DNA from 2 places in the Peribacillus sp. TH27 genome. Region 2 is predicted to be linked to the other one. Evidence: a T-box and tRNA genes for the amino acid it is inferred to sense, from the RefSeq annotation. Region 2 holds a T-box; the other holds one or more tRNA genes.

Region 1 (15,342 bases), 1.1 Mb from region 2:
AAACAATTTTGTCGAGATCTGTTGTCTTGATTTCCTCAACAGCCTCTGCAACCGTCTGCTTCCATTCCTTAGGTTTGACTTCCTTCTGCTTAACAAGAGTATTGGCACGCAGTTCGGTGCCATTCAAGCTTTCGATAAGGAAAGATTCCCGTTCATTTATCATATCTATGAAGAGTTTTTCTGAATCATCCGGTGAACAAAGTAGGTTTGTCGTTAAGTAAGCTTGCTCCCCCACTAGCGATAGCATGAAGGCAGGTATATAAAACAGATTGTCCCCGAATTGGTTCCAAAGGAGCGTACTGTTAGTTTCATAATCAAAAGAAAAGCCACCAAAGAGTAAAGGACCAGTTGCTTCTACATCGGTCACTCCTGTTTTGACAGCAGTATTCTGCAGTTTGATCCAGCTCATTTCGACTTCTCTATAACGGTCGGCATTTGATGCCGCTTGGAGTTTCTTAACGTTGCCTAAACCAGTAATGGTTATTTCTTTTGCAGGGTCCTCCCAGAAAAAGCGTTCACCCGCATACCGTTCTCTTCCAGCTTGATAAAATGAAAGGGGGTTGTTGCAATTTATTTTCTTAATATGACTGAATAGAACTTGACCATTCAAGTCCTTTGCCTTTTGTATAGCTGAAGCCAGTCCCTGAAACTGTTGAGTTTCTTCTGAGATAGCCAAAAAAATCCCCCCAAATGTACATTTTAAAAGCTTTTTAACCTATTTAAAGATACACCTCTCTTCAACCCAATGTCAATAAAACGCCCCTTTATCGAACGATTCATGACTGCTTTTTTCCTTATTATATGATTCTTAGTGAATGAAGTAGAATACCCTTGATATTGGAAGTGATCGTCTATGAAATTCAATTGACACTTCCCACCACTTTTCCTACACTAAATAGGATAACCTTTTGTGAACAATTTCAATATTTGATATAATTCAAGGGAACTAATAATGATTTTGAGGAGAGAAATAATGCAAACAGAATACGACGACCTTCCCCTTAAACGAACCTGGAAAATTTGGTGGGAGTTAATTCGTCCACATACACTTACCGCAGCTTTTGTTCCAGTCCTACTTGGAACTATGATTGCACTTTTAGAAGATGGCGTAAATTGGCTACTATTTGCAGCCATGATGATTGCAAGTATCCTGATTCAAGCTGCAACGAACTTATTCAATGAATACTATGATTTCAAGAGAGGCTTGGATACAGAAGAATCTGTTGGCATAGGTGGTGGCATTGTCCGTCATGGCATGACTCCAAAACTCATCATGACCTTAGCCCTTAGTATGTATGGCATCGCACTGATACTTGGAATCTATATCTGTGCTGTATCATCTTGGTGGCTTGCTGGGGTAGGACTGGTCTGTATGCTTGTCGGCTACCTTTACACTGGCGGTCCACTGCCTATTTCATACACACCATTTGGAGAACTTTTTTCTGGATTGTTTATGGGCTTTCTGATAATCTTGATTGCCTTTTTCATTCAAACTGGTTTTGTTTCTACCACAGCTATCTTAATTGCAATACCAAGCGGAATTTTAGTTGGGTTAATCAATTTATCCAATAACCTCCGTGACCATGACGGAGATAAGGCACACGGTCGAAAAACGATGCCTGTAGTAATGGGCAGAAAAAATGCCTTAACATTTATGGCGATTATGTTTGCCTTCTCTTACCTATGGCTAGTAGGATTAGTCCTAGCTGGAAGCGTTACAGCATGGATTTTGCTTGCCTTCCTAAGCATTCCGAAAGCCTTGGCAGCTATCAAAGGCTTCGTAGGTAAAACTTCACCTATTACGATGGTCCCTGCGATGAAAGCCACGGCCCAAACGAACACCTTCTTCGGCCTGCTTATGGCCATTGGATTATTCATCAGCTATCTTATTTAATCTCTAAGGACTGAGTCGATTTGACTCAGTCCTTTTTTGCTTCCTATCCAATTTGTTTCCCTCCCCTCCGATTCGGGTAATGAATAAGACACCCATCCAACCATTATTCAAATGAGATATAGACTTTCGAAGGAGTGAAATAAACATGGCAACCAAACAACAAACGCAACATTTAAAAAAAGAACTACTTATAGAAAAAGAAGAACTGAATAATAGGCTAAAAAATGATGAACAATCACTTCTAAATAAAAGTCAGACAGAATCTGTAGGGGAACTATCCTCCTATGACAATCATCCCGCTGACCTTGGAACCGAATTATTCGAAATGGAAAGAAACCAGGCACTAGATGAGCATGCACAATCTGAAATGGAAAAAGTCAAGAATGCATTGAATGCGATAGATGCAGGCTTCTATGGCCATTGTAAAACCTGTGATACTGAAATCCCTTTTGAACGGCTTGAAGCCATCCCTACCACTCTCTACTGTGTCGAGCACGCCCCAGAACGACCGACTATACAAGATCGACCAGTTGAAGAAGACGTACTGATTCCATCAAAGGGAAATAATTTTGAAAACCGTCATGGAAGTGAAATAGTAGATAAAGAAGATAGCTTTGGCGAAGTAGCCAAATTTGGTACATCTGAAACACCTGCGGATTACACGGGCGATCATGACAGCTATAATAATCTTTATAAAACAGAAGATGAAACCGATGGATTTCCTGAAGACTATGAAGGATTTGTAGCAAATGATATCGAAGGAAAAAAAATAAGGGGTATCCCGAATAAAAAGCAAAAGAACTATGAAGATACATTAGATGAAGAAAACGTTGAATCTCAGCTTGGAGACATTCCTTATAAACAAAAAGATAGTTATATCAATGAAGAGAAATAAATAAAAAAAAGAAGCATACAGAATGTATGCTTCTTTTTTATGACCCGTACGGGATTCGAACCCGTGTTACCGCCGTGAAAGGGCGGTGTCTTAACCGCTTGACCAACGGGCCAAATGGCGGAGAAGGAGGGATTTGAACCCTCGCGCCGCTCACGCGACCTACACCCTTAGCAGGGGCGCCTCTTCAGCCTCTTGAGTACTTCCCCATGGCTCCGCAGGTAGGACTCGAACCTACGACCGTTCGGTTAACAGCCGAATGCTCTACCACTGAGCTACTGCGGAACAATATGAATATGGTGGGCCTAAATGGACTCGAACCATCGACCTCACGCTTATCAGGCGTGCGCTCTAACCAGCTGAGCTATAGGCCCATAAATTGGAGCGGGTGAAGGGAATCGAACCCTCATCATCAGCTTGGAAGGCTGAGGTTTTACCACTAAACTACACCCGCGAAATGGGGCGACTGATGGGAATCGAACCCACGAATGCCTGAACCACAATCAGGTGCGTTAACCACTTCGCCACAATCGCCGTAATTTTTGAAATAATGGTGGCTCAGGACGGAATCGAACCGCCGACACAAGGATTTTCAGTCCTTTGCTCTACCGACTGAGCTACTGAGCCACATTTGTATTAAATTTTATAATGGCGGTCCCGACGGGAATCGAACCCGCGATCTCCTGCGTGACAGGCAGGCATGTTAACCGCTACACCACGGGACCTAATAATTGCGGGGACAGGATTTGAACCTGCGACCTTCGGGTTATGAGCCCGACGAGCTACCGGACTGCTCCACCCCGCGACGGTAATAATGAAACGATCTCGCATCAAGTTTTCGTGTAAATTGTTTCTTCCGCTTCCTCTATGTAAAGGTTGTTTCAAAACAACTTGCTGCTTTTAAAGAAATGGAGGAGGTAGAGGGATTCGAACCCCCGCGGGATTTGACTCCCCTGTCGGTTTTCAAGACCGATCCCTTCAGCCGAACTTGGGTATACCTCCGTGGCTAAAAAAATTACATGGTGGACCTTGTAGGACTCGAACCTACGACCGGACGGTTATGAGCCGTCTGCTCTAACCAGCTGAGCTAAAGGTCCTTATATTTATTGGTAGCGGCGGAGGGGATCGAACCCCCGACCTCACGGGTATGAACCGTACGCTCTAGCCAGCTGAGCTACACCGCCAATATAATATAAGTTTTGATGAAAAATGGTGGAGCCTAGCGGGATCGAACCGCTGACCTCCTGCGTGCAAGGCAGGCGCTCTCCCAGCTGAGCTAAGGCCCCATTCATTAGAAATCACGTGGTCGGGAAGACAGGATTCGAACCTGCGACCCCTTGGTCCCAAACCAAGTGCTCTACCAAGCTGAGCTACTTCCCGCAAAAAACATGGTGCGCCCGGCGGGAGTCGAACCTACAACCTTCTGATTCGTAGTCAGATGCTCTATCCAATTGAGCTACGGGCGCATATTAAGATGGTGCCGAGGACCGGAATCGAACCGGTACGGTAGTCACCTACCGCAGGATTTTAAGTCCTGTGCGTCTGCCAGTTCCGCCACCCCGGCACATACGAAAAGTGGAGCGGAAGACGGGATTCGAACCCGCGACCCCAACCTTGGCAAGGTTGTATTCTACCACTGAACTACTTCCGCATGAAAGATGCGGGTGAAGGGACTTGAACCCCCACGCCTTGCGGCGCCAGATCCTAAGTCTGGTGCGTCTGCCAATTCCGCCACACCCGCATAATATAATGGTGAGCCATGAAGGATTCGAACCTTCGACCCTCTGATTAAAAGTCAGATGCTCTACCAACTGAGCTAATGGCTCGTACGTTTAATAATAAAAGATGGTGCCGGCAAGAGGACTTGAACCCCCAACCTACTGATTACAAGTCAGTTGCTCTACCAGTTGAGCTACACCGGCAGGTGTAAAAATGGTGGAGGATGACGGGATCGAACCGCCGACCCTCTGCTTGTAAGGCAGATGCTCTCCCAGCTGAGCTAATCCTCCATATGTGTAACTGCTTGGCGGCGTCCTACTCTCACAGGGGGAAACCCCCAACTACCATCGGCGCTGAAGAGCTTAACTGCCGTGTTCGGAATGGGAACGGGTGTGACCTCTTCGCTATCGCCACCAAACAATGTTAACATTTTTTTAAGACATTTATTATTATAACGTCTTTTTGAAAAAATGCAAGAAGAAATTTTCATTCCTTCAAAACTAGATAATAAGAAGGTATTTCATTTTTTAAAGCGTGGTTAAGTCCTCGATCTATTAGTATCAGTCAGCTCCACATGTCGCCACGCTTCCACCTCTGACCTATCAACCTGATCATCTTTCAGGGATCTTACTAGCTTGCGCTATGGGAAATCTCATCTCGAGGGGGGCTTCATGCTTAGATGCTTTCAGCACTTATCCCGTCCGCACGTAGCTACCCAGCTATGCCTTTGGCAAGACAACTGGTACACCAGCGGTGCGTCCATCCCGGTCCTCTCGTACTAAGGACAGCTCCTCTCAAATTTCCTGCGCCCGCGACGGATAGGGACCGAACTGTCTCACGACGTTCTGAACCCAGCTCGCGTACCGCTTTAATGGGCGAACAGCCCAACCCTTGGGACCGACTACAGCCCCAGGATGCGATGAGCCGACATCGAGGTGCCAAACCTCCCCGTCGATGTGGACTCTTGGGGGAGATAAGCCTGTTATCCCCGGGGTAGCTTTTATCCGTTGAGCGATGGCCCTTCCATGCGGAACCACCGGATCACTAAGCCCGACTTTCGTCCCTGCTCGACTTGTAGGTCTCGCAGTCAAGCTCCCTTGTGCCTTTACACTCTACGAATGATTTCCAACCATTCTGAGGGAACCTTTGGGCGCCTCCGTTACTCTTTAGGAGGCGACCGCCCCAGTCAAACTGCCCACCTGACACTGTCTCCCACCCCGATAAGGGGCGCGGGTTAGAATTTCAATACAGCCAGGGTAGTATCCCACCAACGCCTCCACCGAAGCTAGCGCTCCGGCTTCTCAGGCTCCTACCTATCCTGTACAAGCTGTACCAAAATTCAATATCAGGCTGCAGTAAAGCTCCACGGGGTCTTTCCGTCCTGTCGCGGGTAACCTGCATCTTCACAGGTACTATAATTTCACCGAGTCTCTCGTTGAGACAGTGCCCAGATCGTTACACCTTTCGTGCGGGTCGGAACTTACCCGACAAGGAATTTCGCTACCTTAGGACCGTTATAGTTACGGCCGCCGTTTACTGGGGCTTCGGTTCAAAGCTTCGCTTGCGCTAACCTCTCCCCTTAACCTTCCAGCACCGGGCAGGTGTCAGCCCCTATACTTCGCCTTGCGGCTTCGCAGAGACCTGTGTTTTTGCTAAACAGTCGCCTGGGCCTATTCACTGCGGCTTTTCCGGGCTATTCACCCTAAAAAGCACCCCTTCTCCCGAAGTTACGGGGTCATTTTGCCGAGTTCCTTAACGAGAGTTCTCTCGCACACCTTAGGATTCTCTCCTCGCCTACCTGTGTCGGTTTGCGGTACGGGCACCTTACATCTCACTAGAGGCTTTTCTTGGCGGCTGTGGAATCAGGAACTTCGGTACTATATTTCCCTCGCCATCACAGCTCCGCCTTAATGGAAACGGGATTTGCCTCGTTTCCGGCCTAACTGCTTGGACGCGCATATCCAACAGCGCGCTTACCCTATCCTTCTGCGTCCCCCCATCGTTCAAACGATGTATAGGTGGTACAGGAATATCAACCTGTTGTCCATCGCCTACGCCTTTCGGCCTCGGCTTAGGTCCCGACTAACCCTGAGCGGACGAGCCTTCCTCAGGAAACCTTAGGCATTCGGTGGAAGGGATTCTCACCCTTCTTTCGCTACTCATACCGGCATTCTCACTTCTAAGCGCTCCACCAGTCCTTCCGGTCTGACTTCAACGCCCTTAGAACGCTCTCCTACCATCGACACCATACGGTGTCAATCCACAGCTTCGGTGATACGTTTAGCCCCGGTACATTTTCGGCGCGGAGTCACTCGACCAGTGAGCTATTACGCACTCTTTAAATGATGGCTGCTTCTGAGCCAACATCCTGGTTGTCTAAGCAACTCCACATCCTTTTCCACTTAACGTATACTTTGGGACCTTAGCTGGTGGTCTGGGCTGTTTCCCTTTCGACTACGGATCTTATCACTCGCAGTCTGACTCCCAAGAATAAGTATTTGGCATTCGGAGTTTGACTGAATTCGGTAACCCGTTGGGGGCCCCTAGTCCAATCAGTGCTCTACCTCCAATACTCTCATCTTGAGGCTAGCCCTAAAGCTATTTCGGAGAGAACCAGCTATCTCCAGGTTCGATTGGAATTTCTCCGCTACCCACACCTCATCCCCGCACTTTTCAACGTGCGTGGGTTCGGGCCTCCATTCAGTGTTACCTGAACTTCACCCTGGACATGGGTAGATCACCTGGTTTCGGGTCTACGACCTCATACTCATTCGCCCTATTCAGACTCGCTTTCAGCTGCGGCTCCGTCTTATCAACTTAACCTCGCATGAAATCGTAACTCGCCGGTTCATTCTACAAAAGGCACGCCATTACCCATTAACGGGCTTTGACTACTTGTAGGCACACGGTTTCAGGATCTATTTCACTCCCCTTCCGGGGTGCTTTTCACCTTTCCCTCACGGTACTGGTTCACTATCGGTCACTAGGTAGTATTTAGCCTTGGGAGATGGTCCTCCCTGCTTCCGACGGGATTTCTCGTGTCCCGCCGTACTCAGGATCCACTCAGGAGGGAACGAAGTTTCAACTACAGGGTTTTTACCTTCTTTGACGGACCTTTCCAGATCACTTCATTTACCCCGTTCCTTTGTAACTCCATGTTGAGTGTCCTACAACCCCAAGAGGCAAGCCTCTTGGTTTGGGCTAATTCCGTTTCGCTCGCCGCTACTCAGGAAATCGCATTTGCTTTCTCTTCCTCCGGGTACTTAGATGTTTCAGTTCCCCGGGTCTGCCTTCAGTACCCTATGTATTCAGGTAAAGATACTGTTCCATTACGAACAGTGGGTTTCCCCATTCGGAAATCTCCGGATCAAAGCTTACTTACAGCTCCCCGAAGCATATCGGTGTTAGTCCCGTCCTTCATCGGCTCCTAGTGCCAAGGCATCCACCGTGCGCCCTTTCTAACTTAACCGTTAAAAAAGATCTTACTGATGCTTTGAAAAAATTAATTGCCTTCTATCTATTATCTAGTTTTCAAGGAACAAAGTAGAAAGAATCCCATCACAACGTGATGATGTCTTTCGTATCTGAATGAATTACTCATTCAAAACTGAACAAAACAAAAGCGCTCTCGTATTTATCCTTAGAAAGGAGGTGATCCAGCCGCACCTTCCGATACGGCTACCTTGTTACGACTTCACCCCAATCATCTGTCCCACCTTAGGCGGCTGGCTCCATAAAGGTTACCTCACCGACTTCGGGTGTTACAAACTCTCGTGGTGTGACGGGCGGTGTGTACAAGGCCCGGGAACGTATTCACCGCGGCATGCTGATCCGCGATTACTAGCGATTCCGGCTTCATGTAGGCGAGTTGCAGCCTACAATCCGAACTGAGAATGGCTTTATGGGATTCGCTTACCTTCGCAGGTTTGCGACCCTTTGTACCATCCATTGTAGCACGTGTGTAGCCCAGGTCATAAGGGGCATGATGATTTGACGTCATCCCCACCTTCCTCCGGTTTGTCACCGGCAGTCACCTTAGAGTGCCCAACTGAATGCTGGCAACTAAGATCAAGGGTTGCGCTCGTTGCGGGACTTAACCCAACATCTCACGACACGAGCTGACGACAACCATGCACCACCTGTCACTCTGTCCCCCGAAGGGGAACGCCCTATCTCTAGGGTTGTCAGAGGATGTCAAGACCTGGTAAGGTTCTTCGCGTTGCTTCGAATTAAACCACATGCTCCACCGCTTGTGCGGGCCCCCGTCAATTCCTTTGAGTTTCAGCCTTGCGGCCGTACTCCCCAGGCGGAGTGCTTAATGCGTTAGGCTGCGAGCACTAAAGGGCGGAAACCCTCTAACACTTAGCACTCATCGTTTACGGCGTGGACTACCAGGGTATCTAATCCTGTTTGCTCCCCACGCTTTCGCGCCTCAGTGTCAGTTACAGACCAGAAAGTCGCCTTCGCCACTGGTGTTCCTCCAAATCTCTACGCATTTCACCGCTACACTTGGAATTCCACTTTCCTCTTCTGCACTCAAGTTCCCCAGTTTCCAATGACCCTCCACGGTTGAGCCGTGGGCTTTCACATCAGACTTAAGGAACCACCTGCGCGCGCTTTACGCCCAATAATTCCGGACAACGCTTGCCACCTACGTATTACCGCGGCTGCTGGCACGTAGTTAGCCGTGGCTTTCTGGTTAGGTACCGTCAAGGTACCAGCAGTTACTCTGGTACTTGTTCTTCCCTAACAACAGAACTTTACGACCCGAAGGCCTTCTTCGTTCACGCGGCGTTGCTCCGTCAGACTTTCGTCCATTGCGGAAGATTCCCTACTGCTGCCTCCCGTAGGAGTCTGGGCCGTGTCTCAGTCCCAGTGTGGCCGATCACCCTCTCAGGTCGGCTACGCATCGTCGCCTTGGTGAGCCATTACCTCACCAACTAGCTAATGCGCCGCGGGCCCATCTATAAGTGACAGCAAAACCGTCTTTCCATCTTCTCTCATGCGAGAAAAGAACGTATCCGGTATTAGCTCCGGTTTCCCGAAGTTATCCCAGTCTTATAGGCAGGTTGCCCACGTGTTACTCACCCGTCCGCCGCTAATCTCAGGGAGCAAGCTCCCATCGATCCGCTCGACTTGCATGTATTAGGCACGCCACCAGCGTTCGTCCTGAGCCAGGATCAAACTCTCCGAAGAAATGTTTGACTTGCTCATTTTGCTTTTTTTGATAGTGTGTGCTCACTTAAAAATTAACATTGGCGCTTTGTTTTGTTCAGTTTTCAAAGAGCAATTTGTTGTCGTTTCTCTCAGAAGCGACTCCTATAATGTAACACATTGTGTCACGTTTCGTCAACAACTTTTTTTAAAAAGTTTTAACAGTTTGTTGAGCTGTTTAAGTTGTTGTCTTAGCGACAAGAAATAATATACCATGTACAAATAATGTTTGCAATATGTTTTTCAAAACTTTTTTTCAAAAAAGTGTTTTTTCATTCTCCTTCTATATATTCCTTTCTAGAATAACTCTTTTTCGAATGCATCAAGCCCCCCTACCTCTTAAACACAGTCCGCCGCTTCAGCTGAATTAACTCGCATATTTCTCCTTAAACCCAAATAGACATATAAAGATATCTTCTTTCTTTGAGGTGAAGCAATGAATCTATCATTAATCGCACTACTCATTTCTTACAGCATGGCTCTTTACTTATTTAGCACTGCTTATTATGAAGCCATAAAGTTCAGTAGGGAAAAAGGGAAAGTGAATGGTACAACGTTTTTGTTTAGCTTTACATTTGCCTTGATCTTCACTCGGATTACCTATTTGTTTTATCCCTATTAAATAAAAGCAGTAAGTCGGGTTCGACTTACTGCTTTTATATGGAGACTGCTTCTTTTTTCTGCACCTTACTTTTCTTTTCATCCTTTAGGAATATCATCAAGCCGGCCAATATGATGGTACCTCCTAGGATTTGCGTCCAGAGTATGGGTTCACCAAGAATGAAGTAAGCTAGAATTGTCGCTCCAATCGGTTCCAGTAAGATTCCCATAGAGATTGTTGAAGTACTTAACCACTTCAATGACCAGTTGAATAATGAATGCCCTAATAGAGTCGGGAAAATAGCAAGCAAAACGAAATAAATCCAGTCGACAGTAGGATATGGTCCCATTGGCTCTCCCTTAAGGACAACGTAGAAAAACAATGTAAATGCACTAATTGCATACACGACGAATGTGTATGTTATAGAAGAGATACGCTTTCTAACATTTTGACCAAATAGTAAATAACCAGTTACTAACGCACAAGCAACAAGGGAAAGAATGTCTCCCCAAAGCGCCATACCGCTGATTCTAAAATCTCCCCAGCTGATGACAAGACTGCCCGCTATCGCGATGATCCCGCTTAATATTGCCTTCATTGAAAATCGTTCTTTAAAAAACAAGTAAGCCCCTGCAAACGCAAATAACGGCTGAAGGGTGACAAGCACAGTTGAACTCGCAACCGACGTGTAATTGAGCGATTCAAACCATAATATAAAATGAAAAGCTAGGAACACACCTGCCGCAATCGAACACAACCAGTCCTTTTTCTCAATGAATTTAAGTTCATGGCGGTATTTTATTATGAAAACCGGCAACATAAGCAGAACAGTAAATAATAAACGATAAAAGGCTATAACACCTGATGGAGCAGATGCTAATTTAACAAGTATGGCCGAAAATGAAACGGATGCCACACCTATCGCCAATGCAAAATAGGGATTTATTTTAGGTATTTGCATTCTTGTTCCTCTTTTCATGTTGAATTACCTATCATTGTACTCTATTTTACTATGGTAAAATTATTAGAGTGAGTTATTTGAAAAAACGGGTATATTGCACCAAATCATATAATTCTCGATACTCTTTCGGAAGTGGTGAACATTATGGAATGGACATTCGATCCTCAATCAGAACTGCAAATACTTATTAAGCTGGGGATCTCAGCTCTCCTTGGATTAATTATCGGGCTAGAGCGAGAAATGAAACGAAAACCCGTTGGATTAAAAACAAGCTTGGTTATTTCCATCGTCAGCTGTTTATTAACGATTGTTTCCATGGAGTCAGCTTATAAATTCCCCGGAAGTGACGATGTAAATATCACAATGGATCCCTTACGTCTTGCCGCACAGATTGTTTCTGGCGTCGGCTTTATCGGGGCCGGCGTTATTCTCCGCCGTGACAATAACAGCATCTCCGGTTTAACCACCGCTGCCATAATTTGGGGAGCAGCCGGAATTGGGATTGCTGTCGGAGCTGGATTCTTTCTCGAAGCAATTGCCGGAGTCATTCTATTAATCATCAGTGTCGAATTGGTACCCGTAGTCGTCACCTGGCTTGGCCCGATGAAATTACGGCAAAAAGAAATCTTTCTACAACTAGTGGTAAAAGATAAAGATGACATCGCTTTAGTTCTCAAAAAAATCAAAGACGAAAAGATTTTTATCAAAAACCTAAGAATCAAAGATGTTGCAGAAGACCATCACCTCTTAACACTTAAAGTTTTGGTCGATCATAAAGTTAGAACTTCAGAAGTTTATTACACCGTCTCCAACCTTAAAGAAATTGCACGGGTAGAAATCGAGAATGCTTAAGCGAAAAAAACCGTTTGATACCCTCAAACGGTTTTTTCTTACTATTTTGCAAATTTCTCAATTTTATTATTGACTTTTCCTGAAATTTCGATAAAATAATTATTGTACCCTAACCCGGGGCATTAGCTCAGCTGGGAGAGCGCTACGCTGGCAGCGTAGAGGTCAGCGGTTCGATCCCGCTATGCTCCATACTTGAAAACCCTTGTGTATCAAGGGTTTTTTTCTTTTTCCACTTATAGAAACCTGCCGATTCATTTCAAGATTGCACAATGCGTGCACCTTTATCCCACTAAAGTTTTGATCCGTTAAATGCGGAAAGAAGGATTGCTCTAGCCGGAGGGCTGCTTCATCTTGGATAACGGATGATGCAATTCCTTAACCGATTTAGGTGACGGTCCTTCATCCAGTTTGTCATTTATAGAACTCATCCAACATCTGAGTAGTGATTTTATCCATTGAATATTGCCGAAATAAGACAAAATATGCTTTTTAACCGAATACCATCTTGCTTCTGCTCTAGTTTCAGCTACACTCCTACGATAGGAAGTATTAAACCATTTTACCATCGTTACGGTATTTCTTCTGCGCCCTGACGTTAAAAACCATATAATAACTACTCCACCACAGCTACCGTCATATCTCCACTTAAAGCTATCTCAACACCTGGCGAACCATAATCCTCCGTTAACTTATTGATGCAACCATTTCTCAGCTTGCTCCTAATATAAATATCAGTTTATATCCCTCGTATTTCGTGAGGGTTTCCCCCTCGTGATCCCCTTTCCGTTTTCATCTGCTCCTCTTCTTCAAAACACTTTCATCCTTTATCACTTCGCTTACGACTTGGCAAAAACTACTCTAGTAAGGCTACTAGGGTAGTTAACTGTTATTAGCACTTACCGTTTTTCCGTGATACCAATTATTTGCGAAACTATGCGTATATTTTTGTGAAAGATGGACGAGACTGCTAGTACAATAAATACTAGGAGGTACGCGAAATGTTTAGATTCGGGAAGGGAAAGCGTCGGAGTAAGGTCGGCAAATTAATAGATAAGCACGGGTATACACAAGAGGAGTTTGTAAGCGCGTCTGGAATCTCACGCAATACGATTAGCAGAGTTTGCAGCGATCCTAAGTATGTGCCTTCTGCCGGAGTATTAAAGAAAATCATGAAGGCGATTCGGAGTATAGATGCCGGCGCAAAGTCAGACGATTATTTTGATATTTAAGGTTGCGCTGAATATTCGATGTTTAAACGCAAAAAAAGCCCCGACCCAAACAAACGGTTCCACTTAAGGTCGTGGCTTTGCTACGTTACATGAAAACAGATATTTCTTTGAATTGTTTTTTGGTATACCCTATATGCAAGGAGACCTCTTCGTTGGTCTTCGAATTAATTAGGTAGACGTAAGCTTTCGAGTTATCACGGAGACGCCCTCCTACAACAGCTCCGGCAATTGTGCCGATTGGTCCTATGAGAGCCGTTCCGAGGATTGAGCTGACTGCCGGTTAGCCTCCGCTACGACGAGCTCTCTTCCCACTCGATACCATCAATCCTTACTTATCCTTTGATAAGTAAGGAATATGAATGACTACCTCGCCATCGCTTGTCTGGCTCCATCATTACGGCTGAGCAAATCCCCGCCGGTATTTCTTTACCCGTTAAGTTCAAATCGTTCCCGCCCCCAAGTATATCGAGGCTAATTTTCCGTTTCATTGTGTTCTTCCAAAATCCCATATCAACAGCTTCATTTAGCTGCCTCAAAATTGAGTAGAATAAACCCTGCAGGTCAAATTATGTTGATCTTCAGGTTATAACAGCAGTAGCAGGGGATTGCGAGTCCGTGCTTGACAGTTGGCTTTAAACCCTCAAAAAAAGATTGTTGGAAGTAAAATACCCCTTAAGTCGGCACGAAACCGGCATATGGGGTATTTTACTTTTTGCGAATTTATTAGAATACTAGTACTATCACCTTTATGGTTTTGAAGAAAGCAAAATGTGCTTTTACCGGTAAGCAGCATAAAGGGCATTCGTATTCTAATATGATTTTCTTAATTTGAAAGAATTGTTCTTGTTCCTAAGAATGACGAATTCATTTACTGAATTTTAAATGCAGAATGACCTTCCAGCCCTACAGCGCCATGCCTTCGAACAAAATAATCAGCATTATTCGGTGGAGACAAATGCGTGAGTTGACATATTAGTTCTTCAGAACCATTATCTCTACTACATCATGATTACTTATTAATCTAATATGTAAAATCCCCCACTTCTATATTAGAAGTGGGGGATTTTTTTGCTAAAGTTATCTATTGATTACATATGCGAAAGGAAAAGAGTCATTTCAACCTTATTCATCGCCGCATCTAATGCTTTGACACTTCATATATAGCGACTTCTTTTTGAGTTTATTAACATACTTCCTACTATTATAGGCATACACGGTTGCACCTTCTTCAAGCGGGGCTCGATGGGACAAGGGGTATGTAATCCGCCACATCTATTTTCGACTAACCATTTTCTTTATCCTTCTAACAACAGGTGACACAATGACTTTATGTGCTTTTGTGAAGGCTAGTCCAATAAACCCTGTTATTACCAGAGCCATTATCAAGCCGATTATCAATCCAGATGTTTCTCTAAGTTCTTCAAATACCGCACCCATTCCTTATCCTCCCCGCCTTACCGATGTCACTTATTTTTCCGGCCCACGCCATTAACTTCCGATCATGTAACAGAAGATGTACTCGGTTGGACCTATAGTCAGATTCATTATATCGCATTGGATTATTATGGTCGAGCTACCACTTTTAAACGCATTAGCAAAGGTTTCATCTTTCACAGGGCTATTTTCTCCTAAGCACCTTTCTTCTAGCTTTTCTTTATAAGATAAATTATAAACCTTTCGTTCTATCCATTAAGATAGGAGAAAATTGAGTACCTCCCCTTCATTGTCTCTAACCGACAAACAAAAGACAGAATTATTGTATTTTTAGAACATTGCGCAAATTGTCGAAAAACCATAAAATTATCTTGTGATTACAACTTCTTAGGGGTGTGTTTTTTAAATGGAAGCGATTACAAGGGACTTTTTCTTATTTTTATCTAAAAATAACTTACTTAATAATATTGCAAAGAAAAGCGGCGGTAGTTTTGCAGCTGGAAAAATTATAGGGGGAACTGATTTCCAAAGTTCCATTAAATTCAT
Region 2 (15,342 bases):
GAGCAGCTGTTGGAAGCTGTCAAGCGGCTGCTTGAGGAGAATAAGCGCGATCGAATTGAGTTCACAAACATTTCCTCGGAAATAATCGAATTAACGGAGGCGGGGAAAATCGTTGTCGAAGATCAACGAATTTACCTGCCATCTCTTTACTATTCTGAAAAGGGAATTGTTATGAACATCAAGCGGATGCTAGCACAAACTGAGTATGAAGACCAGTTCCCAGAATCGGAATTTTTACTGGCACTTGGTAAGCTGGAAGAGCGTCTAAATGTTTCCTATGCCTCAGCTCAAAAAGAGGCGATACAAACAGCCCTGCAGTCGCCTATGTTGATTTTGACGGGTGGACCTGGTACGGGGAAGACAACGGTTATCAAAGGGATTGTCGAGTTATATGCCGAACTTCATGGTGTATCTATGGACATTAACGATTATAAAAAAGAGGGCAGCGATCCGTTCCCATTTGTGCTTGCGGCACCTACTGGACGTGCAGCGAAACGCATGGCTGAATCGACGGGTCTTCCCGCTGTTACGATTCACCGCTTGCTCGGATGGAACGGAAGTGAAGGCTTTTCCCATGATGAAGATAATCAGTTAGAAGGCCGCATTGTCATTATTGATGAGGTTTCTATGGTGGATACGTGGTTAGCTCATCAATTGTTTAAAGCTTTGCCGGAAAATTGCCAAGTGATTTTAGTTGGTGATGAAGATCAGCTGCCTTCAGTCGGACCGGGACAGGTGCTAAAGGATTTGCTTGCTTCGAATTGTGTGCCGACTGTCAGTCTTGAGCATATTTATCGTCAAGCGGATGGTTCATCAATCATTGAACTGGCCCATGATATAAAAAAAGGCCGGCTTCCAAATGATGTTACGAAGCAGCAGGAAGATCGATCGTTCATTCGCTGTAAGACTGACCAAATCGCTCAGGTTATTGAGAAAGTTGTTGCGAATGCCAGGACGAAGGGCTTCACTGCCAAAGATATTCAAGTGCTGGCCCCAATGTATAGAGGACCTGCCGGGATTGATGCGTTGAATAAAATGCTGCAAGAAGTGTTTAATAGCAATGTGAATGAAAAGCGGAGGGAAATCAAGTTTGGAGACGTGATCTACCGAACGGGAGACAAAGTGCTTCAACTGGTGAACCAGCCGGAAGAAGGCGTCTTTAACGGTGATATGGGTGAAATCGTATCAATTTTGTTTGCGAAGGAAAATACTGATCATGTCGATAAGATCATTATATCGTTTGAAGGCATTGAAGTAACTTACACGAAGCAGGATTTGAACCAGATTACCCACGCGTATTGCTGTTCAATCCATAAATCGCAGGGAAGCGAGTTTCCCATTGTGATTTTGCCTGTTGTAAAAAGTTATTATCGGATGCTCCGACGTAATCTATTGTATACAGCGATTACCCGAAGCAAGAATTTCTTGATACTTTGTGGTGAAGAAGATGCTTTCCGTTTAGGTATCGAGCGCAATGATGAAATGCGCCGGAAAACTACATTACTTGAAAAACTTCGTGAAACTTTGAATGATGAAGAAATGCCAGCCGAATCTGCAGAGTTGCCATTGCAAGAGGAAAGTTATTTTGACATACTGATGCATGAAGATCCGATGATTGGGATGGGTAATGTCACACCTTATGATTTTATGTAGGTGGAGATTAATGTCTGGTTCTTTACCTGGTTTGGATAAATTTTGTTTAAAATTCATAGTTTTAGTGGAACTAATATAAAATATAGTTTATATGTGCAGAAAGAGTAAGGAGGATTTGGATGAAAAAGGGATGGATTATAGGATTAGTTGTTGTCGTTTTAATTGTCATATATGGGGTTTCTTCTTACAATGGTCTTGTAAGTGCCAATGAAGACGTCGACAATAAGTGGTCACAGGTAGATAACCAATTAAAACGAAGAGCAGATTTGATTCCGAATCTTGTGGAAACGGTAAAAGGTTATGCGTCGCACGAAACTGAAGCCATTAAAGCGGTCAGTGATGCACGTTCAAAGTTGGCAGGTGCTAATTCAACAGAAGATGCCATTAATGCAGATCAAGAACTGAGTGGGGCGTTAAGCCGCCTTTTGGTGGTCGTCGAGAACTATCCGGATTTGAAAGCCAATGAGAACTTTAAGGGCCTTATGGATAGTTTAGAAGGAACAGAAAATAGATTGACCGTCGCAAGAAAAGACTATAATGACGAAGTAACCACGTATAACAAGACCATTAAACGGTTTCCAAAGAATATGATGGCTAGCGCATTTGGGTTCGATGTAAAACCATATTTTGAAGTGACTGATCAAGAAAAAGAAACGCCGAAAGTTGATTTCGGGAGCGATAAATAATGAAAAAACTCGCTGTGTTTGCGCTATTTTTTATTTTCACTTTCAATTTAGCAAACGTAGTCGCAGCAGAACCTAACATTCCGAAACCTGTTGGAGATATTTATGTCCAGGATTTTGCTGGAGTCCTCGATGATCAGGAAAAATCAGAGCTTATAGAATTGGGAAAACGATTAGATGATGCTACAAAAGCACAAATCTCTGTTTTGACCGTTGACTCAATGGAAGGCTCTGAAATAGAGGAATACTCGGTCGAAGCATTTAGGAAATTCAAGCTCGGGGATGCAGAGCTAAATAACGGAGTCCTCATTGTTCTGGCCGAAGAGGAGCAGAAAATCCGGATTGAAGTGGGGTACGGGTTAGAAGGTGCCATTACTGATATAAAATCAGGACAGATTTTGGACAATGTGGCAATCCCTCAGCTGAAAGAAGGTAATTACAATCTTGCTCTGACTGAAACCTATAAGGCTGTTTATAACGAGGTCACCGAGGAATATAATTTAGGTGACGAGTTTTATCAAGATCTTTCCGTTCAGACAGATACAGGAACTTTTAAGCCATCAGGTTTACAGATTTTTCTCATCATCGTTGTGGTCATCATTTTGTTCATCCTCGATGCCAAATTGTTTAACGGATTTTTCCTTCAAATTATCATCAATATCCTATTGATGTTCATTAGTCGCGGAGGCGGAGGTGGAGGCGGAGGCTCACGAGGCGGTGGCGGAGGAAGCTCCGGTGGCGGAGGTTCTAGCCGTGGATGGTAAGGTAGATTTGACCGGGAAACCGGTCTTTTTTTTATGCCTGAAACTTTAGTTTTCTAAGATGATTCAACAATGGAAAACCTTTCAGCACATCTATTTACGAGATGAAAGAAATAATAAAAATGTTCGGAAAGGCGGGATGACCTTGCGGACGTTTTCTGTATTGAAAGGAATGCCGGTTTTTACTATCAAAGGAGAAAGAATCGGCACGGTCCATGATTTATCTATTTCTGAAGCGGGTCAGGTAACAGGTTTGGTCATTCATCAACAAGCATTGTTTAAGAGATCTTTTCATTTGACTCTGGACGATATTTCTTCATATGGTCCGGATGGGATTGTCATCATACAACAGGAGTCAACCCCAAAGAAGGTGCCTGATAATTCCATCTGGCTAACAAAGGATGAAGTATTGGGACGAATGCTTCTTTCAGAAATGGGCGAGGAGCTCGGTTTACTGCAGGATGTATATTTTAGGGAAAAAATGGGCACGATTATAGCGTATGAAACAACAGATGGTTTTTTCTCAGAGACGACAGTGATTGAATCTAAACAGCCGCCTACATTAGGGAAGGATACCATCATTGTTTCAGTTTATGAACAGTGAGGTGTCCATTTTGGAAATAAATTGTCCGAATTGCCGCAGTAAAGATGTTGGGAAGATTGGTGTAAATCAATATTATTGTTGGAATTGTTTTATTGAAATGACCATTTCTGAGGGAATCATTAATACGCACCAGGTCGAAGAAGATGGAAGTTTAAGCTCATTAGACGACTTGTTTGAGGAAAATGACCGCCGCTTCAGCATGTAATTAACGGAAGAGGTGCTTGCAATGGCTAGACGTTCACGTAATGGTCTTATGAACATGATGAACACAAAAATGATTAACCGAAGTATCAAAAAAATACGCAAAAGAATAAAATCATTACTTTAAAGGGAATGGGTGTCCTGATGCTAAGGGCACTCTTTTTTATGTATGAAAACCTCTCACCTTTCGAAGAATAAACGAGCGGGAGGTGTAGATTTTGTGAGTATTCGTCTCAAGTGGTTTTATAGGCTTGGTTTTTTATTGCTCTTATTTTTTGTTATATATATTTTTATGAAACTGAAGCCTATGTGGGGACCGGCTGTAACTATAAGTGTAACAGTACTGCTGCCTTTTCTCATTGGTGCATTCATCAGTTATTTATTGCACCCTGTTGTGGAATTTTTAAATAAGAAAGGTATGCATCGCTGGCTTTCGATTACAATCATTTACTTGCTGTTTTTTGGAGGCATTGGATTTGCGGTTTATAAAGGCATTCCGGTGATGGTTAGTCAGGTGCGTGAGCTGTCAGAAAGTGTTCCTGAGCTGGTCGAGCAGTATCAAGGCAGGGTAGACAGGCTCAATCATCAAACGGCGGCCTGGCCTTTCGGGATACATGAAAGGTTTGAAGAAGGGGTCGTTCTTTTCGAAGGCTGGCTAAAAGGTATGCCGGAAAAAGCAATGGAGTATGCGATGAAGCTGTTTGATTTTGTTGTTCTGATTGCGCTTATTCCCTTCATTGCTTTTTATATCCTGAAAGACTTTGCTGCGTTAAAAAAAATGGCCTGGTATATGACCCCGAAAAAATGGCGCAAGCAGGGACGTGCATTCGTACGGGATGTTGACGCTTCCCTAGGTGGGTATATCCGCGGGCAAATTATCGTCTGTGTTGCAATTGGAGTGATCTCATCCATTCTTTTTTGGATAGTCGGAATGCAATATCCGTTGTTGTTAGGAGCGATTATCGGAATAACCAATGTCATACCGTATTTTGGACCGATTATCGGGGCCATTCCTGCGGTTATAATTGCCGCCACAATATCTGTGAAAATGGTGATGATTATAATAGTTATCGTGCTTGTGCTTCAATTTCTTGAGGGGAATATTCTGTCACCTCTTATTGTCGGGAAAAGCCTCCATATGCACCCACTTTTCATCATGCTTGCATTGGTAGCTGGAGGTGAAATAGGCGGGATTACGGGAATGGTACTTTCAATCCCTATCTTGGCTGTACTGAAAGTTTTTGTGCTTCATGCCCGTGTTCACTTCAGAAAGAGGCCGCCCCTTATTGACAAATAAAAGTCTTGTGAATATAATCCATTACATAAGATAATTCGTTGAAGGATGAAGTATGCTGAAGTCCATCTAAAAGAGAGGGGTCCCCCTGGCTGAAAGGGACTTCAAGGTGAAGAGCAGCAGAAAGCTAGTCCGGAGAGCAGCTAATACCTGCCGTCATGCCGCGTTAAGGCTTTTATGAAGGTGATGGACGAAGGCTTTTTCTACGTCCATAATCAGGGTGGTACCGCGAGTTAACTCTCGTCCCTGTTTTTGGGATGGGAGTTTTTTGTGTGCTCAAAATTACATAATTTTAAAGGAGGATATATAGATGAAGTATTTAACTGGTGCTCAAATCCGCCAAATGTATTTAGATTTTTTTAGTGAAAAAGGCCATAACATTGAACCAAGTGCGTCATTGGTTCCTCATGAAGATCCATCATTGCTATGGATTAACTCTGGGGTAGCAACGTTAAAGAAATATTTTGATGGACGGGTGATCCCTGAAAATCCAAGAATTACAAATGCACAAAAAGCAATTCGTACAAACGATATTGAAAACGTGGGGAAAACTGCGCGTCATCATACGTTTTTCGAAATGCTTGGTAACTTCTCAATTGGTGAATACTTCAAAGAAGAAGCAATCACATGGGCATGGGAATTTTTGACCGACGAAAAATGGATTGGCTTTGACAAAGAGAAATTAGCGGTGACAATCCACCCGGAAGATGACGAAGCATTTGAGCTTTGGAATAAAAAAATCGGTGTTCCTGCTGAAAGAATCATTCGTTTGGAAGAGAATTTCTGGGACATCGGTGAAGGTCCAAGTGGCCCGAATACGGAGATTTTCTATGACCGTGGCCCAGAATATGGTGATGACCCGAATGATCCAGAACTATATCCAGGTGGCGAAAATGAACGGCATTTAGAGGTTTGGAACCTTGTGTTCTCTCAATTTAACCATAATCCTGACGGTTCTTATACACCGCTTCCGAAGAAAAATATTGATACAGGCATGGGTCTAGAACGTATGGCTTCAGTCGTGCAAAATGTGGCGACAAACTATGATACAGACCTGTTCATCCCAATTATTAGAGCTGTTGAAGAAATTTCTGATGTGAAATATGGTGTCGATGTAGAAAAAGATGTGGCATTTAAAGTCATTGCCGACCATATACGTACAGTAGCATTTGCTGTTGGAGACGGAGCACTTCCATCCAATGAAGGTCGCGGCTATGTGCTACGTCGCCTACTTCGTAGAGCGGTTCGTTATGCGAAGCAAATCAACATTAACCGTCCATTCATGTTCGAGCTTGTGACAGTGGTTGGTGAAATCATGAAAGATTTCTACCCAGAAGTTCTCGTTAATAAAGAATTCATTGCGAAAGTAATCAAGAATGAAGAGGAACGGTTCCATGAAACGCTTCATGATGGACTAGCTATTCTTTCTGAAGTCATCAAAAAAGAAAAAGAAAAAGGCGGCACAGTCATTCCAGGTAGCGATGCATTCCGTTTGTATGACACATACGGCTTCCCAATCGAATTAACGGAAGAATATGCGGAAGAAGAAGGCATGACGATTGATCAATCTGGCTTCGAAAAAGAAATGGAAGCACAGCGTGAACGTGCTCGCTCTGCTCGTCAAGATGTGGATTCCATGCAGATTCAAGGTGGAGTATTAGGCGACATTAAAGTTGGAAGTGAATTTGTCGGATATGATCAGGTGGCAGTTGATGCAAAAGTTGCGGCAATCGTGAAAAATGGCGAGCTTGTAACAGAAGCGCAAGAAGGCGAAGAAGTTCAGGTGATTCTGAACCAAACACCTTTCTATGCAGAAAGCGGCGGACAAATAGCTGATAAAGGAACGATGGCTAGTGAATCCGTTAAAGTGAATGTACATGATGTTCAAAAAGCACCAAATGGCCAAAACCTGCACCGTGTAACTGTTGTAGCCGGTACTTTGACTACAGACACTGAAATTGTTGCTGCGGTAGATCAAGAAAACCGCATCCATATTACGAAAAATCATACGGCGACACATCTTTTACATCAAGCCTTGAAAGATGTACTAGGAACACATGTTAACCAAGCTGGTTCACTGGTACAAGCTGAGCGTCTTCGTTTTGACTTCTCTCACTTCGGTCAGATTACAGCAGAAGAGATTGAACAGATTGAAACGATTGTAAATGAAAAAATTTGGCAAAGCTTACAAGTGAATACGGATTATAAAAACATTGAAGAAGCAAAAGCAATGGGCGCGATGGCCTTGTTCGGCGAAAAATACGGCAAGATAGTCCGTGTCGTTCAAATTGGCGATTATAGTCTTGAGCTTTGCGGCGGTGTTCACGTCCCGAATACAGCGGTAATCGGCTTGTTCAAAATTGTTTCTGAAAGCGGCATCGGTGCGGGTACACGCAGGATCGAAGCAGTAACAGGAGCAGGAGCATACAAATTGATGACGGACCAAATCGGTGTATTAAAAGACGCAGCTGCTAAATTGAAAACAAACTTGAAAGATGTACCTTCAAGAATTGAAACAGTTTTAGCGGAAGTGAAAGATCTTCATCGTGAAAATGAAAGCTTGACTGCAAAATTAAGTAATATTGAAGCAGGAAGCCTTGTTTCTAACGTAAAAGAAATTAATGGTGTACAAGTATTAGTGGCAAAAGTTCAAGCTACTGACATGAATAATCTGCGTGCTATGGCAGATGATTTGAAACAAAAGCTTGATTCTGTCATTATCGTATTAGGATCGGCTCAAGGCGATAAAGTCAATTTGATTGCCGGAGTTACGAAGGATTATATCGAACGCGGTTTCCATGCCGGTAAATTAATTAAAGAAGTCGCATCTCGTTGCGGTGGAGGCGGCGGCGGCCGACCAGATATGGCACAAGCCGGTGGAAAAGACCCAGAAAAATTGGATGCAGCACTTAATTTTGTTGAAGAATGGGTCTTAACGATTTCATAATCAATGAAAAGTGTTGTACAATGAAGATAATAATGGATTCTGGACGCTGAGGAGAGGTGCATGATAATGAGTTCCTTTGATAAAACGATGAAATTTAATTTTCCCGAAGAACCATTCGAAAGAGATGTACAGGAAGTATTGTCTCAAGTTTATGTTGCACTTCAGGAAAAAGGTTATAACCCGATTAACCAGATTGTCGGTTATTTATTATCTGGTGACCCGGCCTACATCCCGCGCCATATGGATGCTCGAAACATTATTCGTAAGCTTGAACGCGATGAGATCATTGAAGAATTGGTTAAATCGTATCTTAAGAACCATCGAGAGGAATACTAATGCGCACAATGGGACTTGATTTAGGTTCAAAAACTATCGGTGTTGCTGTGAGTGACGCGATGGGTTGGACTGCACAAGGATTGGAAACAATCAAAATTAACGAAGCTGGAAATGACTTCGGCTTTAAACGTCTTAATGAAATAATAAAAGAACATGAAGTTTCTAAAATTGTCCTCGGTTTACCCAAAAATATGAACGGAACCGTAGGACCGCGCGGTGAGATCAGCCAAGATTTCGCCAAGCGATTAGAAAACAAATTCAAGCTGCCGGTGTTTCTCTGGGATGAACGGTTGACAACGATGGCGGCTGAACGTGTTCTTCTTGAGGCGGACGTGAGCCGAAGCAAACGTAAGAAAGTCATTGATAAAATGGCAGCTGTCATGATTCTACAAGGTTTCTTGGACAGACAAACAAATTCAATATGAGGTGAATACAAATGGAACACGGCGAAAACAACATTACAGTAGTAGATGAAAACGGAAACGAGCAGCTTTGCGAAATCCTGTTCACATTCGATTCTGATAAATTTAACAAATCTTATGTACTTTACTATCCGATGTCTGCTGAAGATGACGAGGAAGAAATTGAAATCCACGCTTCATCATTCACACCAAGCGAAGATAATAAAGATGGTGAACTTGCACCAATCGAAACAGAAGAAGAGTGGGATCTAGTCGAAGAAATGTTAAACACATTCCTTGACCAAGAAGAAGCTGAAGAAGAATAATATATATAAAAACTGACCTTAAACCAAGGTCAGTTTTTTTCATTATGTACCAAAAAATCCTTATCTTTTCTCCACAAACAAAAGAATAAAAGTGGCGAGCGGACCTAAAAATAATGATAATATGAACCAATTCAAAGCTGTTCTATTTTTACCTTGAGCAAGCCCGGCATTAATGAGTGCTAGTGTCCCCCAACCAACAAAATAAGAATTATCCAACTCCTTCACACCTTTCTTTATCATAAAATTAATAGTAGCATAACCACATAAATATTCTTTTTATTTTATCAAATGTCTGAAACACCAATCGTATTCGAAGAAAATCTCATGAAAGTCTATTACAGCTAATTACTAAAAAATATCACTAATTCCCTATTAAATAACACCTGTATATTGACAAAACTAGTGCGATTTTGCCATAAATAGAGTAATAACGAATGTAGTTTTGCAAAAAACATGTATTTATTTGTTGGTTTTAGTATAATATTCGAAGCAAAGTCTAATTAGAGAAAGCATCTTCTAGGAACTATTATGTAGTTGGTGTGAGTTTGCAGGGGGAATGAAAATGGATGAAAAAGATCATAAGTTATCAAAAAAGGAACATATTCGAATGAAATTGTTAGAACAGCAAGGAGAAGCAAGGCTTGTTCGTAAAATTATCATGATTACGATAGCTTCGCTAATTTTATTAATCGGGATAGTTGGTCTTGTTGGCTTTTTATATATCAACTCAGCCATGAAGCCAGTTGATCCTGACGATGACACGATTAAGAAAGTGAAGATTCCAATCGGTTCTTCCGTGAATGGAATTTCAACATTGCTTGAAGAGCAGGGGATAATCAAGGACGCCCGTGTATTCAAATATTATATTAAATTCCGTAATGAATCCGGTTTTCAGGCAGGGGAGTATAAATTATCACCATCCATGCCAATTCAAGATATTGTGACTAGCATCAAAACCGGGAAACTTATGAAAGAAGCGACCATGAAAATAACGATTCCAGAAGGAAAGCAGCTAATTCAGATTGCTGATATCATTGCCGTGAAGACGGATCAAGATCCAAAAGAAATTTTTAAGAAATTGAATAGTGAAAAGTTCGTTAATTCCATGCAAGAGAGATTTCCGGAGCTGTTAACGTCGGAGATTGAGAATAAAAATGTTTTGTATCCGCTTGAAGGGTATCTATTCCCAGCGACCTATGACTTTTATGAGGAAAAACCGTCTTTAGAAGCAGTAGTAATTGAGATGCTGAAGAAAACGGAAGAGACCTTGCAGGCATATGAAACTCAGATGAACAAAAAAGATTATTCTGTTCACCAGATGTTGACATTTGCTTCGCTTGTTGAAGAAGAGGCAACTGCCCAGGTAGACCGTGGGAAAATTGCTTCCGTCTTCTATAATCGTATCAAGAAAGATATGCCGCTACAAACGGATCCGACCGTTTTGTATGCAAAAGGTTCACATAAAAGTAAGGTGCTATACAAAGACCTTGAGGTGAAGTCTCCGTATAATACGTATAAGAACAAAGGGTTGCCGCCGGGTCCGATTGCCAATGCCGGAACGACATCGATTGATGCGGTGTTAAAGCCTGAGAAGACAGATTTCTTATACTTCTTGGCAACACCTGAAGGAGAAGTTCTTTATTCGAAAACGTTGGAAGATCACAATAATAAAAAGGCAGAACATATTACCAATAAATAATAGCTGATAGCTAAAGCGACTAGGGGGGAGGGATATTACTTTCCCCTTGTTTTTATGATAGAATAGTAAAAGTGAAATTTCAGATCCGATTTTTATCGATGACTGTAACTCGGCGATTGCCGGGTTTTATTTTGAAAGATAAGGAAATATAGATCGTCAAGCATACTGGTTTCAGCATGTTGTGTAAAGATGATGGCACTTGAAAGGTACTGATTATCTTTCGGTCCAGCCCATCTTCTGCTTGAACCAACCAAAGCGCTTTCGTTTTTCTTATTATTGGAGGAAATGTCTTGAACGGAAAAATAGAACAATATCTTCATTCCTTAATCCCGGAACGTACGGGTTTAATTAAGGAGTTAGAGGATTTTGCACTGGAAAATAATGTGCCGATCATGGAGCCGGAAGGTATAGAGGTGCTACTCCAGATTTTGAGGCTTCATCAACCGCAGGCGATATTGGAAGTTGGTTCAGCGATTGGCTATTCGGCTATAAGAATGGCTGAAACCTTGCCAGAAGCTCGTATCGTCACACTTGAACGGAATGAAGCTAGAATTCAACAAGCGAGAGCTAATTTTGCTAAGGCTGACCTTTTGGAACGGATTACCCTTATTGAAGGGGATGCCCTTGAAGCAGGGCCGCTAGTAAAAGAACATGGTCCGTTTGATATCATCTTTGTTGATGCAGCTAAAGGGCAGTACAAGCGCTTCTTTGAGCTGTTTGAGCCATTCCTGAAGGATGCTGGCATTATTATTACTGATAATGTATTATTTAAAGGCTTGGTTGCTGAAAACATAGAAGAAATGGAAATGACGAGACGAAAACGTGCTCTTATAAAAAAAATTAGAGACTTTAACAATTGGTTACACAACCATCCACATTACGATACAGTAATTCTGCCGATTGGTGATGGTGTGGCCATAAGTAAACATAGAGGTGACAAAAATGAAAAAGCCTGAATTACTCGTGACTCCGACAAGTGTCACTCATATTACAGCGCTTATCGATGCGGGTGCTGATGCATTCGTTATCGGGGAACAACGTTATGCGCTTCGTCTAGCAGGGGAGTTCAAACGTGAGGACGTCAAGAAAGCAATTGAACTTGCACATGCAGCAGGTAAAAAAGTATACGTGTCTATGAATGCTATTTTTCATAATGAAAAAGTGGACGAGCTTGAAGAATATGTCGTTTTCCTTAAGGAAGCAGGGGCCGACCGGATTATCTTCGGAGATCCTGCTGTCCTAATGGCCGTTCGAGCTGTAGCGCCGGATATGCCGTTGCACTGGAATACAGAGATGACGGTAACGAACTGGTACACGTGTAATTATTGGGGAAAACGCGGTGCTGTCCGTGCCTTGGCTGCTCGTGAAATAAGTTTGGACGAAATTGTTGAAATGAAGGGAAATGCCGAAGTCGAGATTGAAGTGCAGGTCCATGGCATGACGTGCATGTTCCAATCGAAGCGCACACTGCTAGGTAACTATTTCGAATACCAAGGCAAAGCGTTAGAAGTGGAAAATCGGAAGGAACAAAAAAGTATGTTCCTGCATGACAAGGAACGTGAAAATAAATATCCGATTTATGAAGACGAAAATGGAACGCATATCATGAGTCCGAACGATATGTGCATGATTGATGAACTTCAGGAATTAATTGAAGCGGATATTGATTCTTTGAAAATTGAAGGGGTGTTACAAACACCTGAGTATATCGTAGAAATAACAAAATTATATCGTGAAGCGATTGATGTATGTGTAGAAGATACGGATCGTTATGATGATATGAAAACAGAACTATATGAAAAGGTTAAAGCGATTCAGCCGGAAAACCGTGAGTTGGATACAGGATTCTTCTTTAAAGAATCGGTTTATTAAAGAAAAGGGTAAGAGAAAGAGGAGGAATAGCCTTGAATGCTATTGCTAATAAAATTTCCAAAATAGTTGATGGAAAGAGAGTCATTGTTAAAAAACCAGAATTGCTGGCTCCCGCTGGCAACCTGGAAAAATTAAAAATAGCTGTCCATTATGGCGCAGATGCCGTGTTTATTGGCGGACAGGAATACGGACTTCGTTCAAATGCCGGTAACTTCACTTTTGAGGAAATGAAGGAAGGCGTCGAATTCGCTAAAAAATATGGTGCTAAAGTATATGTGACTACGAATATCTTCGCTCATAATGAAAATATCGATGGACTTGAAGAATATCTGGAAGGCCTTCAGGATGCCGGAGTTCATGGAATTATCGTTGCTGATCCATTAATCATTGAAACTTGTAAGCGGGTTGCTCCTAACGTTGAAATCCATTTAAGCACACAGCAGTCGTTGTCGAATTGGAAGGCTGTTCAGTACTGGAAAGAGGAAGGTCTGGAGCGTGTTGTTTTAGCACGTGAGACAAGTGCTGAGGAAATCCGTGAAATGAAGGAGAAAGTCGATATTGAGATCGAAGCGTTCGTTCACGGTGCAATGTGTATTGCCTATTCTGGTCGCTGTACCCTTTCAAACCATATGACTGCACGTGATTCGAACCGAGGCGGCTGTTGCCAGTCTTGCCGTTGGGATTATGATTTATATGAATTAAATCAAGACGGGGAAAAAGCTTTATTTGATAAAGAAGATGCTCCATTCGCAATGAGTCCGAAAGACTTGAAATTGATTGAATCTTTGCCTGGCATGATTGAAATTGGCATTGATAGCTTAAAAGTCGAAGGCCGGATGAAGTCCATTCATTATATCGCTACAGTAGTCAGTGTCTATCGTAAGGTGATTGATGCGTATTGTGCCGATCCGGATAATTTCAAGATTAAGCAAGAATGGTTGGAAGAGTTGGACAAATGTGCGAACCGCGAGACAGCATCAGCGTTCATGGAGGGAGAAATTCCTGGGTATAAACAGCAAATGTTCGGGAATCATACCGTAAAGACTCGCTTCGACTTCGCTGGACTGGTACTTGATTACAATGAAGAATCTCAAATCGTCACCCTGCAGCAGCGTAACTTCTTCAAGCCTGGCGATGAAGTGGAATTTTTCGGACCGGAAATCGAAAACTTCACTCAAAAAATTGGCACGATCTGGGATGAGTCAGGTAATGAGTTGGACGCAGCACGCCATCCGCTTCAAATTGTCCGCATTCAAGTAGATAAGCAAGTATATGTGAACAATATGATGCGGAAGGAGAATTAACATGACAGGGAAAAAACCAGTAGTAATCGGAGTTACCGGCGGATCAGGGTCAGGTAAAACAAGTGTTACCCGTTCAATTTTTGAATTCTTTCAAGGGCATTCAATCTTGATGATCGAACAAGATTATTATTATAAAGATCAGAGCCATCTGCCGTTTGAAGAACGATTGAAAACAAATTATGATCATCCGCTCGCATTTGACAATGATTTGTTAATCGAGCATCTTAATGCGTTGCTAAGCTATGAAACGATAGAAAAGCCTGTTTATGATTATTCGATTCATACACGTTCAGATGAAGTCATCACCGTTGAACCACAGGATGTTATCATTCTTGAGGGGATTCTGGTGCTGGAAGATGAGCGCCTTCGAAATTTGATGGATATGAAGCTCTATGTAGATACTGATGCAGACTTGCGGATACTTCGCCGAATGACGCGAGATATTAAAGAACGCGGCCGTTCCATAGATTCTGTCATCGATCAATACATCAGTGTCGTTCGCCCGATGCACAATCAGTTCATCGAACCGACAAAACGTTACGCGGACATTATTATTCCTGAAGGTGGTCAAAACCATGTGGCGATTGACCTTATGGTGACAAAAATTCAAACAATCCTTGAACAAAAGTCTTTTTTGTAATAACATAGCATAAATAATGATAGGTGCCATTTTCCTTCGTTTTTTATAAAAATCCCATTTATTTATTGGGAAAGACTGGACAAATGTTGGAAAACGCAATACTCTATTCTTGATACAGAACGAACCGGCTGCTCAATGCAGTCGGTTTATATACTAAGGAACAGTTTGTTTCTTAGTATCAAAGCGTGTGCTTTATTAAAGGCGTGCACTTATAAATCTGATTCAAGTTTTAGGGTTAAGAACTATATAGTACATAAACTTGTCACAGCGAATGCTTGCTGTAAAGAATTAGAAGGAGTGAAGGGTTTTGGCAATTGAAAAAGAATATCCAATGACTAAAGAAGGTAAGTTAAAGCTTGAACAGGAACTGGAACAATTAAAAACAGTTAAACGAAAAGAAGTTGTAGAGAGAATTAAAATCGCCCGCAGTTTTGGAGATCTTTCTGAGAACTCAGAGTACGATTCCGCAAAAGAAGAGCAGGCATTTGTTGAAGGGCGTATTACTACAATCGAAAACATGATTCGTAATGCAAAAATCATTGAAGGCAATGATTCGAATACAGATACAGTTTCACTTGGAAAGTCTGTAACGTTTGTAGAACTTCCAAACGGTGACGAAGA

What was found. The T-box of region 2 lies ahead of alaS (alanine--tRNA ligase). A T-box ahead of a tRNA ligase gene usually reads a tRNA of that ligase, here a tRNA-Ala.
Region 1: it has a tRNA-Ala gene. The T-box ahead of alaS (alanine--tRNA ligase) is inferred to sense a tRNA for this amino acid. The anticodon was not compared.

Annotation. Positions count from the first base shown of each region.
Region 1 covers NZ_JAEKEV010000002.1:3,773,888-3,789,229, reverse strand. Annotated here, with positions in the region: gene JFU24_RS19690 (isochorismate synthase) at 1-676, opposite strand, end outside; gene JFU24_RS19685 (1,4-dihydroxy-2-naphthoate polyprenyltransferase) at 974-1,894, shown strand; gene JFU24_RS19680 (TraR/DksA C4-type zinc finger protein) at 2,040-2,789, shown strand; tRNA gene JFU24_RS19675 (tRNA-Glu) at 2,830-2,901, opposite strand; tRNA gene JFU24_RS19670 (tRNA-Ser) at 2,905-2,995, opposite strand; tRNA gene JFU24_RS19665 (tRNA-Asn) at 2,997-3,071, opposite strand; tRNA gene JFU24_RS19660 (tRNA-Ile) at 3,084-3,160, opposite strand; tRNA gene JFU24_RS19655 (tRNA-Gly) at 3,167-3,240, opposite strand; tRNA gene JFU24_RS19650 (tRNA-His) at 3,245-3,320, opposite strand; tRNA gene JFU24_RS19645 (tRNA-Phe) at 3,338-3,413, opposite strand; tRNA gene JFU24_RS19640 (tRNA-Asp) at 3,436-3,511, opposite strand; tRNA gene JFU24_RS19635 (tRNA-Met) at 3,518-3,591, opposite strand; tRNA gene JFU24_RS19630 (tRNA-Ser) at 3,696-3,788, opposite strand; tRNA gene JFU24_RS19625 (tRNA-Ile) at 3,807-3,883, opposite strand; tRNA gene JFU24_RS19620 (tRNA-Met) at 3,894-3,970, opposite strand; tRNA gene JFU24_RS19615 (tRNA-Ala) at 3,997-4,072, opposite strand; tRNA gene JFU24_RS19610 (tRNA-Pro) at 4,090-4,166, opposite strand; tRNA gene JFU24_RS19605 (tRNA-Arg) at 4,176-4,252, opposite strand; tRNA gene JFU24_RS19600 (tRNA-Leu) at 4,262-4,350, opposite strand; tRNA gene JFU24_RS19595 (tRNA-Gly) at 4,363-4,437, opposite strand; tRNA gene JFU24_RS19590 (tRNA-Leu) at 4,446-4,527, opposite strand; tRNA gene JFU24_RS19585 (tRNA-Lys) at 4,537-4,612, opposite strand; tRNA gene JFU24_RS19580 (tRNA-Thr) at 4,633-4,708, opposite strand; tRNA gene JFU24_RS19575 (tRNA-Val) at 4,720-4,795, opposite strand; rRNA gene rrf (5S ribosomal RNA) at 4,808-4,923, opposite strand; rRNA gene JFU24_RS19565 (23S ribosomal RNA) at 5,040-7,974, opposite strand; rRNA gene JFU24_RS19560 (16S ribosomal RNA) at 8,150-9,701, opposite strand; gene JFU24_RS19555 (hypothetical protein) at 10,156-10,341, shown strand; gene JFU24_RS19550 (DMT family transporter) at 10,376-11,281, opposite strand; gene JFU24_RS19545 (MgtC/SapB family protein) at 11,426-12,133, shown strand; tRNA gene JFU24_RS19540 (tRNA-Ala) at 12,250-12,322, shown strand; gene JFU24_RS19535 (helix-turn-helix domain-containing protein) at 13,132-13,362, shown strand; gene JFU24_RS19530 (hypothetical protein) at 13,695-13,850, opposite strand; gene JFU24_RS19525 (hypothetical protein) at 14,635-14,799, opposite strand; gene JFU24_RS19520 (proline dehydrogenase family protein) at 15,203-15,342, shown strand, end outside.
Region 2 covers NZ_JAEKEV010000002.1:4,839,979-4,855,320, forward strand. Annotated here, with positions in the region: gene recD2 (SF1B family DNA helicase RecD2) at 1-1,653, shown strand, start outside; gene JFU24_RS24665 (LemA family protein) at 1,773-2,339, shown strand; gene JFU24_RS24670 (TPM domain-containing protein) at 2,339-3,100, shown strand; gene JFU24_RS24675 (PRC-barrel domain-containing protein) at 3,243-3,701, shown strand; gene JFU24_RS24680 (hypothetical protein) at 3,691-3,906, shown strand; gene JFU24_RS24685 (AI-2E family transporter) at 4,123-5,199, shown strand; T-box leader at 5,229-5,447, shown strand; gene alaS (alanine--tRNA ligase) at 5,507-8,143, shown strand; gene JFU24_RS24695 (IreB family regulatory phosphoprotein) at 8,210-8,479, shown strand; gene ruvX (Holliday junction resolvase RuvX) at 8,479-8,904, shown strand; gene JFU24_RS24705 (DUF1292 domain-containing protein) at 8,916-9,206, shown strand; gene JFU24_RS24710 (hypothetical protein) at 9,267-9,422, opposite strand; gene mltG (endolytic transglycosylase MltG) at 9,769-10,905, shown strand; gene JFU24_RS24720 (O-methyltransferase) at 11,196-11,861, shown strand; gene JFU24_RS24725 (peptidase U32 family protein) at 11,848-12,777, shown strand; gene JFU24_RS24730 (peptidase U32 family protein) at 12,810-14,081, shown strand; gene udk (uridine kinase) at 14,083-14,721, shown strand; gene greA (transcription elongation factor GreA) at 15,029-15,342, shown strand, end outside.